DNA from 3 places in the Thalassotalea crassostreae genome. Region 2 is predicted to be linked to each of the others. Evidence: predicted binding sites of a transcription regulator. Region 2 holds the regulator's gene; each other region holds the start of a gene.

Region 1 (7,238 bases), 1.8 Mb from region 2:
AAATTGCAAGGTGAAATTAAGCACTATCATTGATGCGTTTTGCATATTTTCAGTCAGAATATCACCTTGTTTGACTTCACAAGGAGTGGTGGCTTTAAACGCATTGACATGCATCTGACAGCGTTCAACCATATCTTTGGAATTATCAATGGCAATAATATTGCAGTTTTCAGCGACAATATTTTGACGCATTGCCAAGCTTGCAGCACCGAGTGAACAGCCTAAATCGTAGATGTTGGTATTGTCTTGAGCATAGCGCGCACTTAATTGACCAATGGTTTCAATAATCGTGCTATAGCCGGGTACTGAACGCTTGATCATATCCGGAAATACTTCAACGACTTGCGCATCAAAGCGAAAATCGTTAACCACTGATTGTGGTGAAGAATAAATTAGATCTTTATCTTGTGAACTCATACGTTAATTTGTTCTGTGCTGTTTGCTAACCAATTATTTCGCTATTTTATCCTAAATTGCGACGTTATAAAAATTAAAGTCACTTTTAACTAAATTAAATCAGTGAATTACAGCGTCTGCTCGATAACTTACTGATTCGTATGTGATTGGGAAAAATTTAGCGGTCGTTGCTGTTAATTGATCCGCGGTTAATTAGTCGTTAGTTAGCCATTAAATGGGCTGTTCATTTCTTTATTGTAATTTTTTGACTAAATGCAAAGTGAATTGAGGTGACATTGGCGCTGTTTGTTATATAATACGGCGCTTTAAAAGAGCTCCCGTTTAAGTTTCGGATTAAGTTTTTGATTAAGTCATAGATTTAGTTTCGCTTAAAGTCGGTTGAGCCTTGTATCAAATTTGAATTGTAAGTCAGGATAAATAAACAATGCGCAGCGTATTTTGTGGTGAGGTTAACGAATCTCATGTTGGTCAAGAAGTTACATTATGTGGATGGGTAAACCGTCGTCGAGATTTAGGTGCCGTGATCTTTGTAGATATGCGTGACCGTGAAGGTATTGTACAAGTAGTTTTTGATCCAGACTTACCAGAAGTTTTAGCTATTGCGAATACTTTGCGTAACGAATTTTGTATTCAAGTTAAGGGTAAAGTTCGTGCCCGTCCTGAGTCGCAAGTAAATAAAGATATGAAGACCGGTGCTATCGAAGTACTTGGTTTAGAATTAACTATCTTAAATAAGGCTGCTCCATTACCACTAGATTCTAACCAAGAAAACAGTGAAGAAAATCGTCTTAAGTATCGCTACTTAGACTTACGTCGTCCTGAAATGACAGAGCGTTTACGTTTTCGTTCGAAGGTAACATCACAAGTTCGTGAGTCTCTTGAGTCTCAAGGGTTTATGGATATTGAAACACCAATTTTAACGGCTGCGACACCAGAAGGTGCTCGTGATTATTTAGTACCAAGTCGTACGCAAAAAGGTAACTTCTTTGCTTTACCGCAATCTCCTCAGTTATTTAAACAATTACTGATGATGTCTGGTATGGAGCGTTACTACCAAATCGTTAAATGTTTCCGTGATGAAGATTTACGTGCTGATCGTCAGCCTGAATTTACTCAAATTGATATTGAAACATCATTCATGACTGCTGATCAGGTAATGGATGTTGCTGAAACAATGATTCAAGAATTGTTTAAATCATTACTAAACGTTGATTTAGGTAAATTCCCACACATGACTTACGAAGAAGCGATGACTCGTTTCGGTTCTGACAAACCTGATTTACGTAACCCATTAGAAATTGTTGATATTGCCGATATCGTTAAAGACGTTGAGTTCAAAGTATTCTCAGGTCCAGCGAACGATGCAAAAGGTCGTGTATCAGTAATCAAAGTTCCAGGCGCTGCAGCAGGTCTTTCACGTAAGAAACTTGACGATTACACTAAATACGTAGGTATTTACGGCGCTAAAGGTATGCCTTGGTTGAAAGTAAATGACATTGACGCTGGTCGTGAAGGTTTACAATCACCGATTTTGAAATTCTTATCTGACGAAGCGGTTGCTGAGTTATTATCTCGCGTAAATGCAGCTTCTGGCGACATTATTGTATTTGGTGCAGATAGCTACAATGTTGTAACTGAGTCATTAGGTGCGCTTCGTCTTAAGCTTGGTGAAGACCTAGGTTTAACCACTGATGAGTGGAAGCCTTTATGGGTTGTCGATTTCCCAATGTTTGAAGAAATCGAAGGTGGTTTACATGCACTACATCACCCATTTACTGCTCCGACTAAGCTTACTGCTGAAGAATTAGAAGCCAATCCAATTGGCGCGTTATCTAATGCCTATGACATGGTATTAAACGGCTGTGAATTAGGTGGTGGTTCTGTTCGTATTCACGATTCAGAAATGCAAGCGGCAGTATTTAGAATTCTTGGCATTAGCGACGAAGAAGCAGAAGAGAAGTTTGGTTTCTTATTAGAAGCGTTGCGTTACGGTACTCCACCTCATGCAGGTTTAGCATTTGGTTTAGACCGTATTGTAATGTTAATGACAGGCGCTACGTCAATTCGTGATGTTATGGCATTCCCGAAAACAACTACGGCGGCATGTCCTTTAACTAACGCTCCTGGTAAAGCCAACCCCGCGCAACTTGTAGAATTAGGCATCCAAGCCATTCCACAAGAGCCAAGTGCAGACGAAGCAGAATAATAGCTCGTTCGCAACAGTGTTTTAAAGGCTAGCATGCGCTAGCCTTTTTATTATCTGCGGATACAATTTCCAAATAAAACCAGTTTAAACTAAATTAAAACTAAGATTCCGGGTTTCTATTTTTAGAACTCAATGGCATAGTTAAAACACATCAATTCATCAACGAAACCTATAACAACTGAATGAGTATTATTTTAGGCATAGACCCAGGTTCGAGATTAACCGGCTATGGCGTTATTGAAAAACAAGGTCGGAAATTTAGCTACCTTGGCAGCGGTTGCATAAAAACTCTATCGGCCGGAGATAATCATCCAGAGCGTCTGCAAATCATTTTTGCCGGCGTATCAGAATTGATCCTGCAGTTTAAACCAGACATGTTTGCTATTGAACAAGTGTTTATGGGGGTTAACCCTGGCGGCGCATTAAAACTTGGACAAGCACGAGGAGCGGCGATTGTTGCAGCGACCAACAATGGTATTGAAGTTGCGGAATACTCAGCAAGACAAATTAAACAGGCGGTAGTTGGCACCGGTGCCGCAGATAAAGAACAAGTACAGCACATGGTGACTTCGTTTTTAAAACTGCCGGCACCACCACAAGCGGATGCCGCCGATGCATTGGCAGTCGCTATATGTCACGCCCATAGTTACGATTCGTTGATTAAAATGTCAGGTCAAGCAAAGAAAACAGTACGCGGCCGCCTCCGCTAACTAACTTGAAATAAGTAGGGTCAGATCATACTTTTTTACATCTATTGAAAACTACCATAGAAAAGTATGATCTGACCCTGAGGTATCCCCACGAAATTTGTGATTCAAGAATTTCGTAGGAATTAAAAAATCTGGGGAACATTCATGGCTTTTGGTGATCAGATCTATCGCCAAACAAAAATAATCCCAAGAGCAAGCCATGAATGTAGACCATATATTGAATCAAACCTTATCTTTTGTCACCCCGAAAATGCACAAAGTACGTCGAAATAGCCTTAAATGTTTAATTACTAGTCTAATTCGAGGGGCTGATTTATCTGTCACGAATTTAGGGCGCAACATACTTAGCGAAACATCTGAAAAACACCAAATCAAACGAAGTGATAGACTTTGTAGTAATGTTCACTTACATGCCGAAATTCCTAGCATATACGAGACACTAACTCGCAAACTTGTTGGGACGCAAAAGCATCCTGTCATCCTGGTGGATTGGTCAGATTTAGATGCGCGCCAAGAAAATTTCTTAATACGCGCTGCGATAGCAGTTAACGGTCGGTCGTTAACTTTATATGAAGAAGTTCATCCCCAATCAAGCAAAGAAAAACCTAAGGTTCATAAAGACTTTATGATGGTTTTGAAAAATATGCTGCCCTCAACTTGTCGGCCAATTATTGTTACAGATGCCGGATTCAGAACGCCCTGGTTTAATATGATTCAATCACTGAATTGGGATTATGTTGGCAGAATGAGAAACCGTACATTCTGTAAACAAGATAAAGATTGGCTCCCAGTTAAAGCGTTATACAAGCTTGCAACGACGCGCCCTAAATCGCTTGGTCGTTTTGATGTGGCTCGTTGCAATCCAATAACATGTAACTTCGTAATATTTAAATCTCGAAATAAAGGGCGAAAAGATCTTGTTGCAAAAGGTAATAGGCGTCGTCGAAGTGGCAAATCAAAAGCCAATGCGAAACGAGAGCGAGAGCCTTGGTTACTCACAACGTCACTGTGTTCAAAACAGCTAGGTTTTGCTAAAAAAGTAGTTAAAATCTACACCACTAGAATGCAAATAGAAGAGAGCTTTCGTGATGTAAAAACCGGTCTTAATATGAATGTATGTAATAGTCGAAAAAGGCTGCGAATACTAGTACTGCTTGTTATCGCACTTATAGCGCAGTATATTCTAATGCTCATTGGTATGGCTTTAGTTATACAAGGGAAAAACCGTCAATACCAGGCTAATAGTGTTAAATCCAGAGCCGTATTATCATATCAATTCATCGCACTAAGAGCCGTAAGGAACTTAAGATTTTGTATTGAAAAAGAAGAGTGGAAAAGTGCAATTAAGCAGCTCAATAAATTTATGTTGGAGCCGCTTAATGTTTAACTATAAATTCGTGGGGATCCTACAGGATCTGACCCTACTTGTGAATTTAAAAATATAGACTTTACTATATATTTATACAGTGGTACTGTATGGACTTAAAAACACATCTAAATATATAAAAGGAAGTGCTGGTGATAGGTCGATTACGTGGCATTTTAGTTGAAAAACAAGCGCCAGAAATACTCATTGAATGTAACGGTATTGGTTATGAAGTGACATTACCAATGACCAGCTTTTATCATTTACCTCAGCTTGAACAAGAAACCATAATCTACACTCACTTTGTTGTGCGTGAAGATGCTCAATTACTTTATGGTTTTGCTAACCCTACCGAACGTAAATTGTTTCGCTTATTGATTAAAGTAAATGGCGTTGGCCCTAAGTTAGCGTTAGCCATTTTATCCAATATGTCAGCCGGTCAATTTGTCCATTGCGTAAATTTAGATGATGTTGCGACCATAGTAAAAATACCGGGTGTCGGCAAGAAAACAGCAGAGCGACTGTTAATTGAAATGCGCGATCGATTAAAAGATTGGGGCAATGATATTGCAACACCAATGACCGATACGATAAGTGTTGATAATCAAGCTGAAGAAGCGAAGTTTGTTATCGCCAGCTCTAATAAGGATGATGCTATTACTGCACTTGTGTCATTAGGCTATAAACCAGCGCAAGCGGATAAAGCTGTGAAAGCTGTCTATAAACAAGATTTAAGCTCAGAAGAGCTGATTCGCGATGCCCTTAAATCGATGGTTTAACCGAACTAAATAAGATATAGAGATTATGATTGAAGCAGATCGTTTAATACAACCAACCATTACTCGCGAAGAAGAGACCGTCGATAGAGCGATTCGTCCTAAAATGCTTGATGATTACACTGGTCAAGACCATGTAAAAGAGCAAATGGAAATCTTTATTGAAGCGGCCAAAAAACGTAATGAACCACTGGATCATTTATTAATTTTTGGCCCTCCAGGATTAGGTAAAACGACGTTAGCAAACATTGTTGCCAATGAAATGGGTGTTAATATTCGCACTACATCAGGTCCTGTACTTGAAAAAGCAGGGGACTTAGCCGCACTGTTAACGAACCTTGAAGAAAATGATGTATTGTTCATTGATGAAATTCATCGTTTAAGCCCTGTGGTTGAAGAAATTTTATATCCAGCGATGGAAGACTATCAATTAGATATCATGATTGGTGAAGGACCTGCAGCTCGTTCAATAAAACTTGATTTACCACCTTTTACATTAATCGGCGCAACAACTCGTGCTGGGTCATTAACATCACCGTTAAGAGACCGTTTTGGCATAGTACAACGGTTAGAGTTTTATAAGGTCGGTGACTTAAAAGATATCATTGCCCGTTCAGCACATTTCTTAAACGTGGATTTAAACGATGAAGGCGCTTTAGAAGTGGCTAAACGATCGCGCGGAACACCTCGTATTGCCAATCGTTTGTTACGCCGTGTAAGAGATTACGCGGAAGTAAAAAGCCAAGGCGTTGTTGGCCAAGATACAGCATCAAAAGCATTAAATATGCTTGAAGTTGATAACGAAGGATTTGATTTAATGGACCGTAAGTTATTACTTGCCATTATTGATAAATTTGGCGGCGGCCCGGTAGGGCTAGATAATGTTGCAGCAGCAATCGGTGAAGAACGAGAAACAATTGAAGACGTTATTGAACCATTCTTAATACAACAAGGTTTTTTACAACGTACGCCGCGTGGTCGAATTGTCACTGATAATGCCTACCTGCATTTTGGCTTGGATAAACCAAGCTCATAGGTTTAAGTATAAGAGTTAGTATTGGCCTCAGCATTAGCGCTTTTATATAGAGTCACTTTCACTGATGCCAATCAGGTTTAGTGTCGATATCTTTAATAACCCCTATGTCATCAACCTCAAGCAAATTTAATCGATTTAAGTTTGCTTGAATCACAGATTTTGCGCCATCGACATTGTTTAACGTTTTTAACGAATCAAAAAACTCATTGCCAAAACATACAGGGTGTCCTTGTTGACCCTTAAAAGTAGGGCGCACAATATTGTCACTAGCAAGCAAACACAACAATGATTTAATCGTACTACTTTCCATAAACGGCATATCACCAAGAAATACGCTGATGTTATTCACATTGGCAATATCACTTTCAATGGTTTTTACGCCGTGGGCGATGTTATCTCCCATATCTTGAGAATCGACTGGCGCTGCAACTAAGTTTAATTCTAACGGCGCTAGTAAAGATTGTAATTTTGGATCAATATGACGATGCAAAACATACACGTGATTGAAATGTTTTTGTACCATGCTAATTGTTTGCATTATTAGTGGCGGGTTTCCTGATAACCTTTTATCTGCTCCATATCGAGCAGAAGAGCCGGCGGCGAGGATCAGAGCAACATTCATTTAAAGTTGCTCTTTGCTTACATGGTTTTTTATTCGAATAATATCCGCCAGTGTTGAGATAGCGATTTCAAACGGCGTTTTACTACCAATATTTAAACCAATAGG
Region 2 (7,238 bases):
AAACTGACCGCGCAGCCATGCGTTGTTCATTGTTGTCATTGCTTATTGTGTCAGCGGCAAACCGGCAGTGCATTTGCCGTAAATGCATTGTTTTGGGCCGACGATGTTATTGTAGAAACAGGTAGCGTCAATGAAATAGAAATGGAATCTCCAAGTGGTAAAGGGCAAACTATCGCTCGTTGCCCAAAATGCGAAGTCGCGGTTTGGAGCAACTATTTTATGGGCGGAATAAAGCAAGGCATTCGCTTTATACGCGTTGGCACATTAGATAATCCAGAGTTATTGCCACCTGATGTGCATATTTTTACTACAACGAAACAACCCTGGGTAAACTTATCACAAGAAAAACAAGTGGTTGATGTATTTTATGATTTTAATGTCGTCTGGTCTCTAGAAAATAACAACAAACGAAAAGATCTATTAGCTAAATTGTAATTTTCTGACATTGGATAAAAATCAGTAAATTAAATTAGTTAATATAAAAGCAAAGGTTAAAGCTAAGTAGGAATTTAAGGATGAAAATGAACAAGTTCGCATTACTCACAACTATCATTGTCGTTAATACGTTAATGCTACAAGGCTGCGGCGGTAGCGATTCTAATGTTGTTGAAGACAACGCAAAATTAAAAAATATTGAAGGTGTTGATGAAATATCTCCTATCTATAAAAATGCTATTGTTCGTTCACTTAGCTACCGAAATGATGAAATAGCTAATAACCCTGTTGCTGATGCCGAAGCGGTGAGTGACGGTACTGATAGCAATCAGTTCTCCGAAACAAATACACAAGAATCCGGCGTTGATGAAGCCGACCGAGTTGAATTTAACGGTGAACACCTTTTTCTCTTAACATCACCGCAGTATAAATCTAAGCCGACAATTAAAGCATTCGAAAAATCCGCTTCAAAGCTTAGTTATAGAAACACCGTAATGTTATCAGAAAATAGCCATTACCAAGGCTTATACCTATTCGGTAATACTTTAACAGCGATAGGCGAATCTTATAACCATTACTATTCCGAACCATTGGTTTCTGATCAACAATCTGGCATTGGCCAATACCAGTATCAACCGCCGATTGTGATGATCGATATTATCGACGATCAGAGCGCTGTTGTTTCAAACCAAGAGTTTGATAAACACCAATTTAAGATCAGCGGTTCACTAGTAAATAGTCGCCGTGTTGATAATGAGCTTTACGTTGTTACTCGCTTTTCGCCAAACTTTACTCAATATGATGATATTTATTACGGGCAAACGCCTGAAGAACTCAAAGACGCCGTCGAGCAAATTGACGCTCAAGACTTATTAGCCACCTACCAATATGGCAATGAAGAGGCGCAGTTATTAACGAGTAATTGTTATCTTGAAGATATTGCTGATAATGACGAGTCACTGGGGTATCAAGCGTTAATATATGTTGTCAAAATAAACTTAGAACAGCCCGAACAAATACAATCTGTATGTATCGGCGCAGAAAGTCAGCAAATATATTCATCGACCAACTCGCTAGTGTTGTTCAACGATATTTATCAATATACAGACAACAGCGAACAATCATTCACGCAAATGCATAAGTTTAATTTAACAACCCTTAACTACCAATCGTCGGGGCAAGTACCTGGGGCAGTTGGCTGGAACAACGCAAGTTATCGCTTTAGTGAACAAGATGATTACTTAAGAGTTATTACAACAGAGCGTAATTGGCGAGAAAATACTATAGAACACAAGTTATTTGTACTCGATACTAGTAATTTCGAAATGAGTGAAGTTGCTCGTTTACCAGAAGATGGCAGTGAGCAAACCATCGGCAAACCTGGTGAAGATATTTACGCTGTGCGTTATCGCGACAACAAAGCTTACGTTGTAACATTTAGAAGAACCGACCCCTTGTATGTAATTGATTTAAGCGAACCTGCAAATCCGACAATCGAAGGGCAATTGGAAATACCGGGGTATTCAGCTTACTTGCATCCTGTTGATGAAAATCTACTTATCGGCATTGGTCGACAAACCGATGGTTTATTTTGGGGCTTTGCCGAAGTTATCGATACCAGAGCCGATGGCGATAAAGAGCAAGAACAATGGCAATTTCCGCAAGCATTAATTAATGATGAAACCTTGGCCCATGGCGCAAAAATATCTCTATTTGATATCAGCGATCCAACCTCACCAAGCGAACTCATAACCTACACATACCCTGGGACGCAAACCGAAGTAGAATATGATTTCCATGCTTTCACTAGCTTAAATCACTCTGATGGCTCAATGTCATTTACGGTGCCTTTGTATGTTCATCAATACATAGAAACATTCGATGAGATGACAAATCAATGGGATTATCGTCATCAATACAAGTCGTCGTTAGAGTTGTTTGAAGTTGATAACTCGATGCTTGATAGAGTCGGCGCGGTGCAACCCGAATATGAAGAAGACCTGCAAAGCCGATACGGTCATCGCAGTATTATTGATGGTGATAATGTCTATTTTGTTGATGGAAATGACCTTTGGCAAGCAAGTTGGTCAAATCCTAGCGATGCTGTAAAAGTACAATAACAACAAAAACAATTAAAAAAACATGTAAAAATCAAAATTAAAACATCAATGATTTTATGTACTTAGCTATAGTGCAACCGTGAGTTGACAAAATAACAACCTAGCTTGCTAGTCTGCAACCAACCGACTTTCTATGCTAGGCGCTCAATTACGAGTGAAGGAACAAACTTTATGATATTAGCAGAAAAGATCGTTAAATTAAGAAAACAACTTGGTTGGTCGCAAGAAGAATTAGCAGAGAAACTTAATGTTTCCAGGCAGTCAGTATCAAAATGGGAAAGTACAAATAGTATCCCTGATTTAAATCGCATCATTATGCTGGCTGAGCTTTTTGATGTGTCTACTGATTTTTTATTGAAAGATGAAAATGAAGTGTTCGAATCGAGCCAAGGCAGCAAAAGTTCCGACACAATTCAGGTAAGCCTAGAACAAGCAACGAAATACATTGATAGCACGATGGAAGCGACCGCTTTAAATGTTAAAGGGGTTCTATTGTGCGTCTGCTCAGTAATACCGTTACTGTTTCTGCTGGCAATGGCCGATAGCAATAAACTCAACTTAACAAGTGATATTGCAGCACCAATCGGCGTTGTATTTATCTTAATTATGGTTTCGATAGCCGTAAGCTTCTTTCTCAAAACCAATCAATATGACGACGATACCACGGTAATAGATGATGAACGCTTTGAGTTAGCATACGGTGTACACGGTGTGTTTAGCGAGAAGATGAAAAAGTTCAGACCGACATACAATAGACGGTTATCGATTGGCATCTTTCTATTTATTGTCAGCTTTGTACCTTTGATGTTCGCAGCAATGTCTGCTGCTGGCACCGATTTAATCTTAATGATGTTAATTGTACTGCTATTGATCATATCGGCAGGACTATATCTAGTGATCCCAGTATCGACAAAATATGATGCCCTTAATAATGTGTTAAGGGATAGCGACTTTAACAGCGTAAAAAGCAAACGTGCAAAACGTGCAGAAAAGCTTGCTGCATTTTACTGGCCACTATTAATCGCAATATTTCTTGGCTGGAGTTTGTGGACAATGGCTTGGGGTATCACTTGGATTATCTGGCCAGTTGGCGCAGTACTTTTCGCCGCACTTATTGGCTTAATGGAATTGTTTGCTAAGGATGAAGAGGAATAAGCTTTAGACGACAATTAGTTTTTAATTTACCAATCAAAATAATAGGTTGCGTTTATCACCTAGCTGTATATACTAACAGTTACTGTACAGATAAACAGGCTTAATGATATGCGCGCCCTTACTGCAAGACAAGAACAAATATTTGGCTTTATTAAAGAAAAGCTAGGCGAAACAGGTATGCCACCTACTCGTGCTGAAATTGCTAATTTCTTTGGTTTTAAATCAGCAAACGCAGCTGAAGAACATTTAAAAGCACTCGCGAAAAAAGGCTTTATCGAAATGTTACCGGGTACTTCTCGCGGTATTAGATTGGCTGAAGAGCATATTGAAGAAGAAGGTTTACCGTTGATTGGCCGTGTTGCCGCTGGTGAGCCTATTTTAGCGCAAGAGCATGTTGAAGATAATTACAAAATTGATGGTAATTTATTCCACCCTGCCGCCGATTACTTGTTACGAGTTAATGGCGAGAGTATGAAAGATATCGGCATCTTAGATGGTGATTTATTAGCGGTTCATCAAACGACTGATATCAATAATGGTCAGGTTGTTGTTGCTCGTGTTGAAGATGATGTTACGGTGAAACGTTATAAGCGTGAAGGCAATGTCGTTTACTTGCATGCTGAGAATGAAGATTTCTCACCAATAGTTGTCGATTTAGCATCTACACCATTTAATATCGAAGGCATTGCCGTTGGTGTTATTCGTAACGCCGATTGGATGTAGTGTTCTTTCAGCTTTTAGCTTTTAAGAAGAACAAGAAAAAGGCAGTATTAATATTCATTAATACTGCCTTTTTTATTTCTATCGACGCCTAAAGTGGCCTTTATTAGCTATTGCTCCACTGTGACATCAATACTATTAAGTAAGTGTGGCATCGAATGATGATCACTTAAATTGTATATCAACGCTTCTTCGTCACAATTATCTTGTTTCGGACATAAGTCACAATCTTTCATTACTTTTTCAGGCAAGGTGTCTTTGTCACCTGGCAAGAAGTCTAGCATTTCAAAGAACTTAGGCTTACGAGTTAATACGAATACCTTGATCAATGATAACGCTTTGGCTCTATCAAGTAAGAACTGACAAAGTTTTTGGCCATAACCTTTACCTTGGTGATTTATCGTTACTCCTAATGAACGAATTTCCGCAAGTCCAGTACTGTAGATATACAATGCCGCACATGCACACACTTGTCCGTTTACCTCGATTACAGCGAAATCTCGAATTGATTTGATTAAATCGTCTTCACTGCGTGGTAAATTCTCTTCTCTTGATGACCAGTAATTTACCAGCTTCACAATCGCGCGAATATCGGTAAGCTTAGCGTCACGAACAACATAATTTGCGCTACCAAGTTGCAAGCGGCTTTGTTCGATAACTTTAGTAACAGGTTCAATACCTGTGCCACCAAGGATGTTTCGTTTATCTACTAAGTATTCTAATTCAAGTACAGGGTAAACATCGGCCTCTATTAATGAACTGAACTGTTTAAATTCATCTAAGCGCAGACTCTCAAGCGGTTCGCCTTGGCTAATCGCATATAACACTACTGCACCAGTGATATCGTGCGCAGTTCTAAATGGAACACCTTTGCCAACCAGATAATCGGCAAGCTCAGTGGCATTGGCGTAACCACCACGTGCCGCTTTAGCACATTCGGCAGAATTCAACTCAATCGAGTTAATCACTTCGCCAGCCATATCAAGACATGATACCCATTGCTCTAGTGCATCGAATAAGCCTTGTTTGTCTTCTTGCATATCTTTGTTATAGGCAAGTGGTAAGCCTTTTAATGTTACTAACAATGCCTGTAATGAACCATAAACACGGCCACATTTACCGCGAATTAGCTCAAGTGCATCAGGGTTCTTTTTCTGCGGCATTAATGAACTACCACTAGTAACCGCATCACCTAAAGTAATAAAGTTAGCTTCACCAGAGTTGAAGAAAATTAAATCTTCAGCGAAACGTGATAAATGCATCATGCCAGTACTTGCTGCAAATAATAATTCCAGTACGTAATCACGATCACTAACCGCATCAAGCGAGTTTAAACATGGGCCATCAAAGCCTAGAGAATTGGCTAAGTCATAACGGTTAATTTCATACGTAGTACCAGCAAGGGCGCCACAACCTAATGGTGATTGATTCAGACGAACGCGAGCATCTTGTAATCTTGAAATATCCCGTTTAAGCATTTCAACATAAGCCATACACCAATGAGCAAAACGGATCGGTTGAGCACGTTGTAAATGTGTATAACCCGGTAATATGTGTTGCTTGTTGTTGTCGGCAAGATTGATTAACTCAACTACAACCGCATTGAGGGTTTCGATGATCACGTCAACTTGTTCACGAGACCAAAGGCGTAAATCTGTACTAACTTGGTCATTACGACTTCTGCCAGTATGTAGTTTGCGTGCGATATCACCAATCACTTCGATTAGTTCACCCTCAACCCAACTGTGAATATCTTCAGCAGCAGAATCGGTGAAATCAATTTCACCGCTTTCTACCTTCGCACTCAAATCAACAAGAGCTTGTTCCATCTTTTGTTGTTCATCTAGCGTTAGCACACCAGCCTTATGAATGGCCTTTGACCAGCCAATAGAACCTTGAATATCTTGTTGTACAAGAATTTGATCAAATGGCAGTGAATCATTAAATGCTTTAAATTTATCACTACTTCCGCCTTTGAAACGGCCACCCCATAACGCCATGTTACTTCTCCTGTCCTTTCAGTGCCGCAATACGTGACGACAAGCTGAATAAACGAATAAACCCTTCGGCATGCTTTTGGTCATAAACGTCATCTTCACCAAACGTTGCAAACTCTTCTGAGTATAAACTGTTTGGCGAGCGACGTTGTGTTACCGTTGCTTGGCCTTTGTATAGTTTCACTACGATATCACCAGTTACTTGCTCTGCAAATGATGCACAAGCTGCCATTTGCGCGGCAGCTAATGGGTTAAACCAGCGACCATCGTAAATTACGTGACTAAACTCTAGACCAACAGACTCTCTAAACTTTAAAGATTCTTTATCAAGAATTAATGACTCTAGCCCTTTGTATGCCGCCATTAATACAGTGCCACCTGGGGTTTCATAACAACCACGAGACTTCATACCAACTAAACGGTTTTCTACGATATCAATACGACCAACACCATGTGCGCCAGCTTTTTCATTAAGGTCAACTAAACATTGATAAGGTGACATGGCTTTGCCATCTACGGCAACCAATTCACCTTTTTCAAAACTAAGCATGACTGAACCTGGTTTATTTGGCGCATCTTCTGGATCGGTAGTCATCGTCCAAACTTCTTTAGACGGCTCACACCAAGGGTCTTCTAATTCACCACCTTCGTGTGAGATATGCCATGCGTTTGCATCACGACTGTATATTTTAGTTAGTGATGCACTACAAGGGACGTTACGCTCTGCCAGGTAATCAAGTAAATCTTCACGAGAAACCATGTCCCATTCACGCCATGGCGCAATAACAGTTAGTTGCGGAGCAAGGGCAGC
Region 3 (7,238 bases), 1.3 Mb from region 2:
AAGAGGCTTCCGCTTCTCTACTTATGCTACTTGGTGGATACGCCAAACCATTGAACGTGCGATAATGAATCAAACCCGCACTATTCGTTTACCTATTCATGTCGTAAAAGAGCTTAACGTCTATTTACGTGCTGCTCGTGAACTTATTCAAAAGCTTGATCATGAACCAACAGCTGAAGAAATTGCTGAAAAATTAGATGTGCCTGTTGCTGACGTAAGTAAAATGCTTAAGCTAAACGAGCGCATAACATCGGTTGATACACCATTTGGTGGTGAATCAGATAAAGCACTGTTAGATGTGATTGCTGACGAGAAAAGTCAAGGTCCAGAATCAGATCTGCAGGATGATGATATCAAACAAAGCATTGTTCACTGGTTAAATGAACTTAACTCGAAACAACGTGAAGTGTTAGCGAGACGTTTTGGTCTTCTTGGTTATGAACCTGCGACATTAGAAGATGTTGGTCATGAAATTGGTTTAACTCGAGAGCGTGTAAGACAGATTCAAGTTGAAGCGTTAAAACGTTTGCGTGATATTTTGTCTGCACAAGACTTATCGATTGAAGCGCTATTCCAAGCATAAATCCTAATAGCAATAAAAAACCAGCTTTTTAAAGCTGGTTTTTTTTGTGTTGTGAAAACGTTATTTTGAAAACTACCTTGAAACTATAGTTTCGCCTTTAATTCAAATAACAAATCCATCGCTTCTCTTGGCGTTATATCATCTATATTTATCGCTTTTAAATCATTTACCACTGGGTGCTCTTGAGCGATTAAATCAGGCTGTAATTGCTGTGGCGTAGAAACAATGGTTGCAGTTTGTTGAGATTCTAATTCCGCTAAGCGTTGTTTGGCGCGATTAATAACCGCTTTTGGTACCCCTGCAAGTTGCGCAACCTGTAAACCAAAACTTTTACTTGCGGCGCCTTCTTGTACAGCGTGCATAAAGACAATTGAATCGTTATGTTCAATCGCATCTAAATGAATGTTGGCAAGGCCTTCCATTTGCGTGGCGAGCTCAGTTAATTCAAAGTAATGACTGGCAAATAAAGTAAAGGCATTTGAGTTCACCGCTAAGTACTCAGCACAAGCCCAGGCTAATGATAGACCATCATAGGTACTGGTACCTCGACCGATTTCATCAAGTAATACCAAAGACTTATCTGTGGCATTATGCAAAATATTGGCTGTTTCGGTCATTTCCACCATAAACGTTGAGCGACCACTTGCCAAATCATCGGAAGCGCCGATTCGGGTAAATATACGATCAACGATGCCTATCTCGGCGCGCTCTGCCGGTACAAAACTACCAACATGGGCTAATAGCGTGATCAATGCCGTTTGACGCATGTAAGTTGATTTACCGCCCATATTAGGCCCTGTTATGATCAACATACGACGATGGTCTGACAATTCTACCGGATTTGCAATAAATGCTTCTTTACTAACGAATTCAACAACCGGATGTCGACCGGCATCTATATGAATACCTGGGTTGTCAGTAAGAGTTGGTTTTTGATAGTTTAAACTTATTGCTCTCTCAGCAAAGGTATTTAATACATCGAGCGTTGATATCGCATCACTTAAGTTTTGCAGTTGTTCTATATACGGCGCGGTCAATTGAAATAGCTCTTCATATAAGCGTTTTTCTAAAGCTAAAAACTTAGACTGAGCCGATAGCACTTTTTCTTCATGTTGTTTAAGTTCATCAGTAATAAAACGTTCGTTGTTTTTCAATGTCTGACGACGAATGTATTCATCAGGCGCCTGTGAAGATTGAGCACGACTGATCTCAATGAAGAAGCCATGCACCTTATTGTATCCCACCTTTAATGTTGGAATACCAGTGCGCTCGCGCTCACGAACTTCTAATTCACTTAAAAAGTTTGTTGCGCCTTGGCTAAGGTTTCGAAGTTCATCTAACTCACTGTTATAGCCTTCTTTTATAACACCACCATCGCGTATCAATACCGGTGGATTTTCGATTACCGCATCAAATAGTAATTTTTCTAACGAATCAATTGGTGCCGCCAATTTGGCCAATTGCTGCAAATAACTTTGTTTACTTACACCAAGTAATTGTTTTACTTCTGGCAAAATACCGAGCGCATTTCTCAATCTTGCGAAGTCTCTTGGACGAGCACTACCAAGTGCAATACGGGCAATAATTCGTTCGATATCACCAATGTTCTTGATACTGTCGAACAAATCGGTGTATAAGTCTTCGTCAATAATACCGCTGATAGCTTGTTGTCGATTCTCTAAGGTTTCAATGTCTCTAAGTGGAAAATGCAGCCAACGCTTTAACAGTCGAGAGCCCATCGCCGATGCGGATTTATCTAATACCGCAGCTAAGGTATTTTCTATGCCACCGGAAAGGTTTTGAGTTAATTCTAAATTCTTTCGCGTTGCAGAATCTAAAATTACACCTTGAGCATAAGCTTGCGCTTTTATGTCTCGAATGTGTGGTAGGGCGGTTCGTTGAGTATCTTTTACATATTGTAAAAGACAACCTGCAGCTTGCAGAGCATACGGGTAATCATCAACGCCAAAGCCTGATAATTCCTTGGTATTGAATTGCTGATTTAGAACTTTAAAACTGGTGTCTAAGTCAAATTCCCAATCTGGGCGACGGCGACTGCCTTTGTATACTTGCACTATATCCAAGTGTTCAAAAGACTCTGGATATAATAACTCTGCTGGTGAAAGTCGCTGTAACTCGGCCTGTAACTGTTCTAATGTTTCAGGCTGGCAAATTACAAAGCGACCACTACTCATATCTAAATAGCTAATGCCAAATTTTTGCTGCTCAAGTTTAGCTATAGATGCAAATACCGAAACTAATAAGTTATCTTGTTTATCTTCTAACAAAGCCTCATCTGAAATAGTACCAGGGGTAACAACACGGACTACTTTTCGCTCGACTGGACCCTTGCTGGTTGCCGGGTCGCCAATTTGCTCGCAAATAGCAACCGATTCGCCAAGCTTCACTAGCTTAGCTAAATAATTTTCTACTGCATGATAGGGTACACCGGCCATTGGAATTGCGTTACCACCGGTTTTTCCGCGGGCAGTTAAAGATATATCAAGAAGCTCTGATGCTTTTTTTGCATCATCGAAAAATAGTTCGTAAAAATCACCCATGCGATAAAACATCAAAATTGTTGGAAATTCTGCTTTGATTTTTAAATATTGGCGCATCATCGGTGTGTGATTGCTATTGGTAAAAAGGTCGTCTGTCATTGATTAGCTTTTGTATTTATTAACGTTTTTAAAAACATGAAAATTATTATTGTGATATCAGTCAGGAAAGTTGAAAATAGCCGTTATTAACCCGGTATATCCAGAACTTTCGAGTGATGTGTTTACCCAATACGCGTTAGAGTTACGATGTTAAAATAATATCTAACTAAGCGCAAAGTAAGTTGCAATTAATTATCAAATAAAATGCAAAAGATTTACTGTAAAACTACTGTATAAAATGACTATCTATTTACAGTGTTTTTAAATTATTCACTGTTTAATTAAACATTATTCTCCTTGGTGGGAAAATAGTAATAAGATAAATGTTTTAAATATCAATGTTTTATCGTTTTTGTTGTGTTTTATTTTAAAATAAATAAAAAATCCAGTTGATACTGTACGATTATACAGTATACTGTTTCGTAACTACTGGATAAAAAGATTACAAATCGGAGACTACAATGGACGCAAATAAAGAAAAGGCGTTATCAGCAGCGCTAGGTCAAATTGAAAGACAATTTGGTAAAGGTTCTATCATGAAACTTGGTGATAACCGCAGTATGGAAGTTGAAACTATTTCAACAGGTTCTTTAGCCTTGGATGTGGCGCTAGGTGCTGGTGGTTTACCGATGGGACGTGTTGTTGAGATTTACGGTCCTGAATCAAGTGGTAAAACCACGTTAACGCTTGAAGTTATCGCTGAAGCACAGCGTAACGGTAAAGTTTGTGCCTTTGTTGATGCTGAGCATGCACTTGATCCTATTTATGCTGAGAAGCTTGGTGTAGATATTAATGAATTATTAGTGTCGCAACCTGACACTGGTGAGCAAGCATTGGAAATCGTTGATATGTTAAGCCGCTCTGGCGCCGTTGATGTAATCGTAGTCGATTCAGTTGCAGCTCTTACACCAAAAGCAGAAATTGAAGGTGACATGGGAGATTCGCACATGGGTTTACAAGCACGTATGTTATCGCAAGCAATGCGTAAACTTACTGGTAACCTTAAGCAGTCAAATACCATGCTTATTTTCATCAACCAAATTCGTATGAAAATTGGTGTAATGTTTGGTAATCCAGAAACTACAACAGGTGGTAATGCGCTTAAGTTCTATGCGTCGGTTCGTCTTGATATTCGTCGTATTGGTGCAGTTAAAGAAGGTGATGAGATCACTGGTAACGAAACTCGCGTGAAAGTGGTTAAAAACAAGATCGCTCCTCCGTTCAAACAAGCAGAGTTCCAAATCTTATATGGTTTAGGTATAAACAGTTTAGGCGAATTAATCGATCTTGGTGTTAAGCACAAGATGGTTGAAAAAGCAGGTGCTTGGTATAGCTGTATGGGCGAAAGAATTGGTCAAGGTAAAGCAAATGCTACTAAATACCTTGCTGAAAACCCTGCAATGGCGAAAGATTTAGAAGGTAAGTTACGTAGCCTATTATTAGCACCTATCGAACTTACTTCCGAAGAGGAAATCGAAGAGTAATTAATATCGAGAAGTAAAACTTAATCAAAAACTAGATAAAAATCTTAACATCAGTTTTTATTAATCTTTTTGCATTTTAAATGGCGCTCATTGAGCGCCATTTTTTTGTCACAGTTCTTACCTTGTTGTAACAATTAAGCTTTTTCACTATTTCAAACCCGAACTATTTTATTAAATATTATAATTGAACTAGTTAGTGCAACTTTTTCTTAATAGACTTTTGATGCACATGTTCGTTTTATTATCTTGATTTTAGCTTTCTAGGATTCTTTTATTTAGACGTCTATACGTTTAGATGTTGACAATGCCGGGCGAATTAGTACTATAAGCCAATGTTCGAACGCTAAATTACTTATTGTTTACTATTTATTATGCCGATTAAAATACCTGATCAATTACCTGCACTTGCAGTTCTCGCTAATGAGAATATCTTTGTAATGTCCGAAAATAGAGCGATTAATCAGGATATTCGCCCTATGCAAGTAGCGATATTGAACTTGATGCCAAACAAGATTGAAACGGAAATTCAAATTCTTAGAATGTTAAGCAATTCGCCATTACAAATTAATATAGAATTTGTGCGATTACATCTAAATGAGTCGAAAAATACTCCTAAAGCTCATCTTGATAATTTCTATCGTCATTTTGATGATATAAAGGATAAGCACTACGATGGATTGATTGTAACCGGTGCGCCGTTAGGAAAAATGGATTTTGAAGAAGTTACTTATTGGCCTAAGATTCAACAAGTATTTGATTGGGCTCAAAATAACGTTACATCTACCATGTATTCATGCTGGGCAGCTCATGCAGCGCTATTTCATTTTTATGGTTTACACCGCAAATTGAGAACAGAGAAGTTATCAGGTGTCTATCGACATCAAACACTTGATCCTATGGAGTCATTAACTCGAGGCTTCGATGAAGAGTTTTTAGTGCCTCATTCACGCTTTGGTGATATAAGTGAAGCAGAATATCGCACCATTGACGAGTTGAATGTACTTGGTGTAGCTGACATTGCTGGTGTTTATTTAACGGCAAGTAAAGACAAAAAGCAGGTGTTTGTTACTGGCCATCCTGAATATGATTCATTTACCTTAAGTGATGAATATCAACGGGACCTAACAACTAGTGATGACGTTAGCTTACCGATAAATTATTTTCCCAAGGACGACCCATCGGCAAAAGCACTAAACAGCTGGCGCAGCCATGGCTGTTTATTATTTAGCAATTGGTTAAATTATTACGTCTATCAAATTACCCCTTATCATCTTGAAGGCAGTGACGATAACCGTACACTGTTAGGAAAAAGAAAGTGAAATCATCAGTAGAACAATTAGAAAAAACTCGTTTATTGGAGCAGCAATTAAGCCAACGCATCTTAGTATTAGATGGCGCAATGGGCACCATGATCCAAGAACATAAGTTTGAAGAAGAAGATTATCGAGGGCAGCGCTTTGTCGATTGGCATTGTGACGTCAAAGGAAATAATGACCTTCTAGTTTTGTCTCAACCTGAGATTATCAAGGATATTCATCGCCAATACCTAGTTGCTGGCTCGGATATCATCGAAACTAATACCTTTAATGCGACAACGATTGCCATGGCTGACTATGACATGGAATCATTAAGTCGGGAAATCAACTTAGTTGCCGCTCAAATTGCGCGTCAAGTTGCCGATGAAATAACGGCGAAAACGCCGGATAAACCAAGATTTGTCGCAGGTGTTTTAGGCCCAACAAACCGTACTTGTTCAATATCTCCTGATGTCAATAACCCTGCATTTCGTAATGTTAGTTTTGATGAATTAAAAGATGCTTATATCGAATCGATACAGGCGTTAATTGAAGGCGGTTCTGACATCATTATGATCGAAACCATTTTTGATACGCTAAATGCCAAGGCTGCGGTATTTGCTATTGAAACTGTGTTTGCAGACATTGGTTATCGTTTACCTATTATGATTTCTGGCACCATTACCGATGCGTCAGGTCGTACACTATCAGGGCAAACCTGTGAAGCATTTTACAACTCAATGCGCCATGCCGAACCTATTAGTATTGGCTTAAACTGTGCACTTGGTCCAAAAGAGTTGCGCCAATATGTTGAAGAGCTCAGCCAAATTTCAGACTTCCCAGTATCAGCTCATCCAAATGCGGGTTTACCGAATGCTTTTGGTGAATATGATTTAGATGCGGCTGAAATGACCGAGCACATCGTTGAGTGGGCACAGTCAGGATTTTTAAATGTGGTTGGCGGATGTTGTGGTACAACGCCTGAGCACATTAAAACAATCAGTGATGCCATTGCTAACGTGAAACCCCGCATTGTTGAAGCTAAAAAGATCGCTTGTCGTTTATCTGGCTTAGAAGCATTAAACCTTGATGAAAACAGCTTATTTGTTAACGTTGGTGAGCGAACCAACGTTACCGGCTCAGCAATATTTAAGCGTCTGATCACTGAAGAAAAATATGATGAAGCGATCGCAGTAGCATTACAGCAAGTGGAAAA

What was found. The regulator LexA, encoded in region 2, represses DNA repair genes until DNA is damaged. The targets are predictions, from matches to a motif close to TACTGTATNNNNATACAGTA.
Region 1: a site for LexA is predicted at 4,783-4,802, ahead of ruvA (Holliday junction branch migration protein RuvA). Genes of this name have one in related genera too.
Region 3: a site for LexA is predicted at 3,637-3,656, ahead of recA (recombinase RecA). Genes of this name have one in related genera too.

Annotation. Positions count from the first base shown of each region.
Region 1 is NZ_CP017689.1:1,397,513-1,404,750, forward strand. Features, by position in the region: gene cmoA (carboxy-S-adenosyl-L-methionine synthase CmoA) at 1-417, opposite strand, end outside; gene aspS (aspartate--tRNA ligase) at 842-2,623, shown strand; gene ruvC (crossover junction endodeoxyribonuclease RuvC) at 2,806-3,333, shown strand; gene LT090_RS06055 (IS4 family transposase) at 3,533-4,720, shown strand; gene ruvA (Holliday junction branch migration protein RuvA) at 4,852-5,478, shown strand; gene ruvB (Holliday junction branch migration DNA helicase RuvB) at 5,504-6,511, shown strand; gene LT090_RS06070 (nucleotidyltransferase family protein) at 6,570-7,133, opposite strand; gene LT090_RS06075 (XdhC family protein) at 7,134-7,238, opposite strand, start outside.
Region 2 is NZ_CP017689.1:3,468,743-3,475,980, forward strand. Features, by position in the region: gene LT090_RS15045 (GFA family protein) at 1-435, shown strand, start outside; gene LT090_RS15050 (beta-propeller domain-containing protein) at 522-2,555, shown strand; gene LT090_RS15055 (helix-turn-helix domain-containing protein) at 2,727-3,710, shown strand; gene lexA (transcriptional repressor LexA) at 3,819-4,433, shown strand; gene argH (argininosuccinate lyase) at 4,541-6,430, opposite strand; gene LT090_RS15070 (argininosuccinate synthase) at 6,432-7,238, opposite strand, start outside.
Region 3 is NZ_CP017689.1:881,257-888,494, forward strand. Features, by position in the region: gene rpoS (RNA polymerase sigma factor RpoS) at 1-583, shown strand, start outside; gene mutS (DNA mismatch repair protein MutS) at 667-3,243, opposite strand; gene recA (recombinase RecA) at 3,705-4,727, shown strand; gene metA (homoserine O-acetyltransferase MetA) at 5,099-6,046, shown strand; gene metH (methionine synthase) at 6,043-7,238, shown strand, end outside.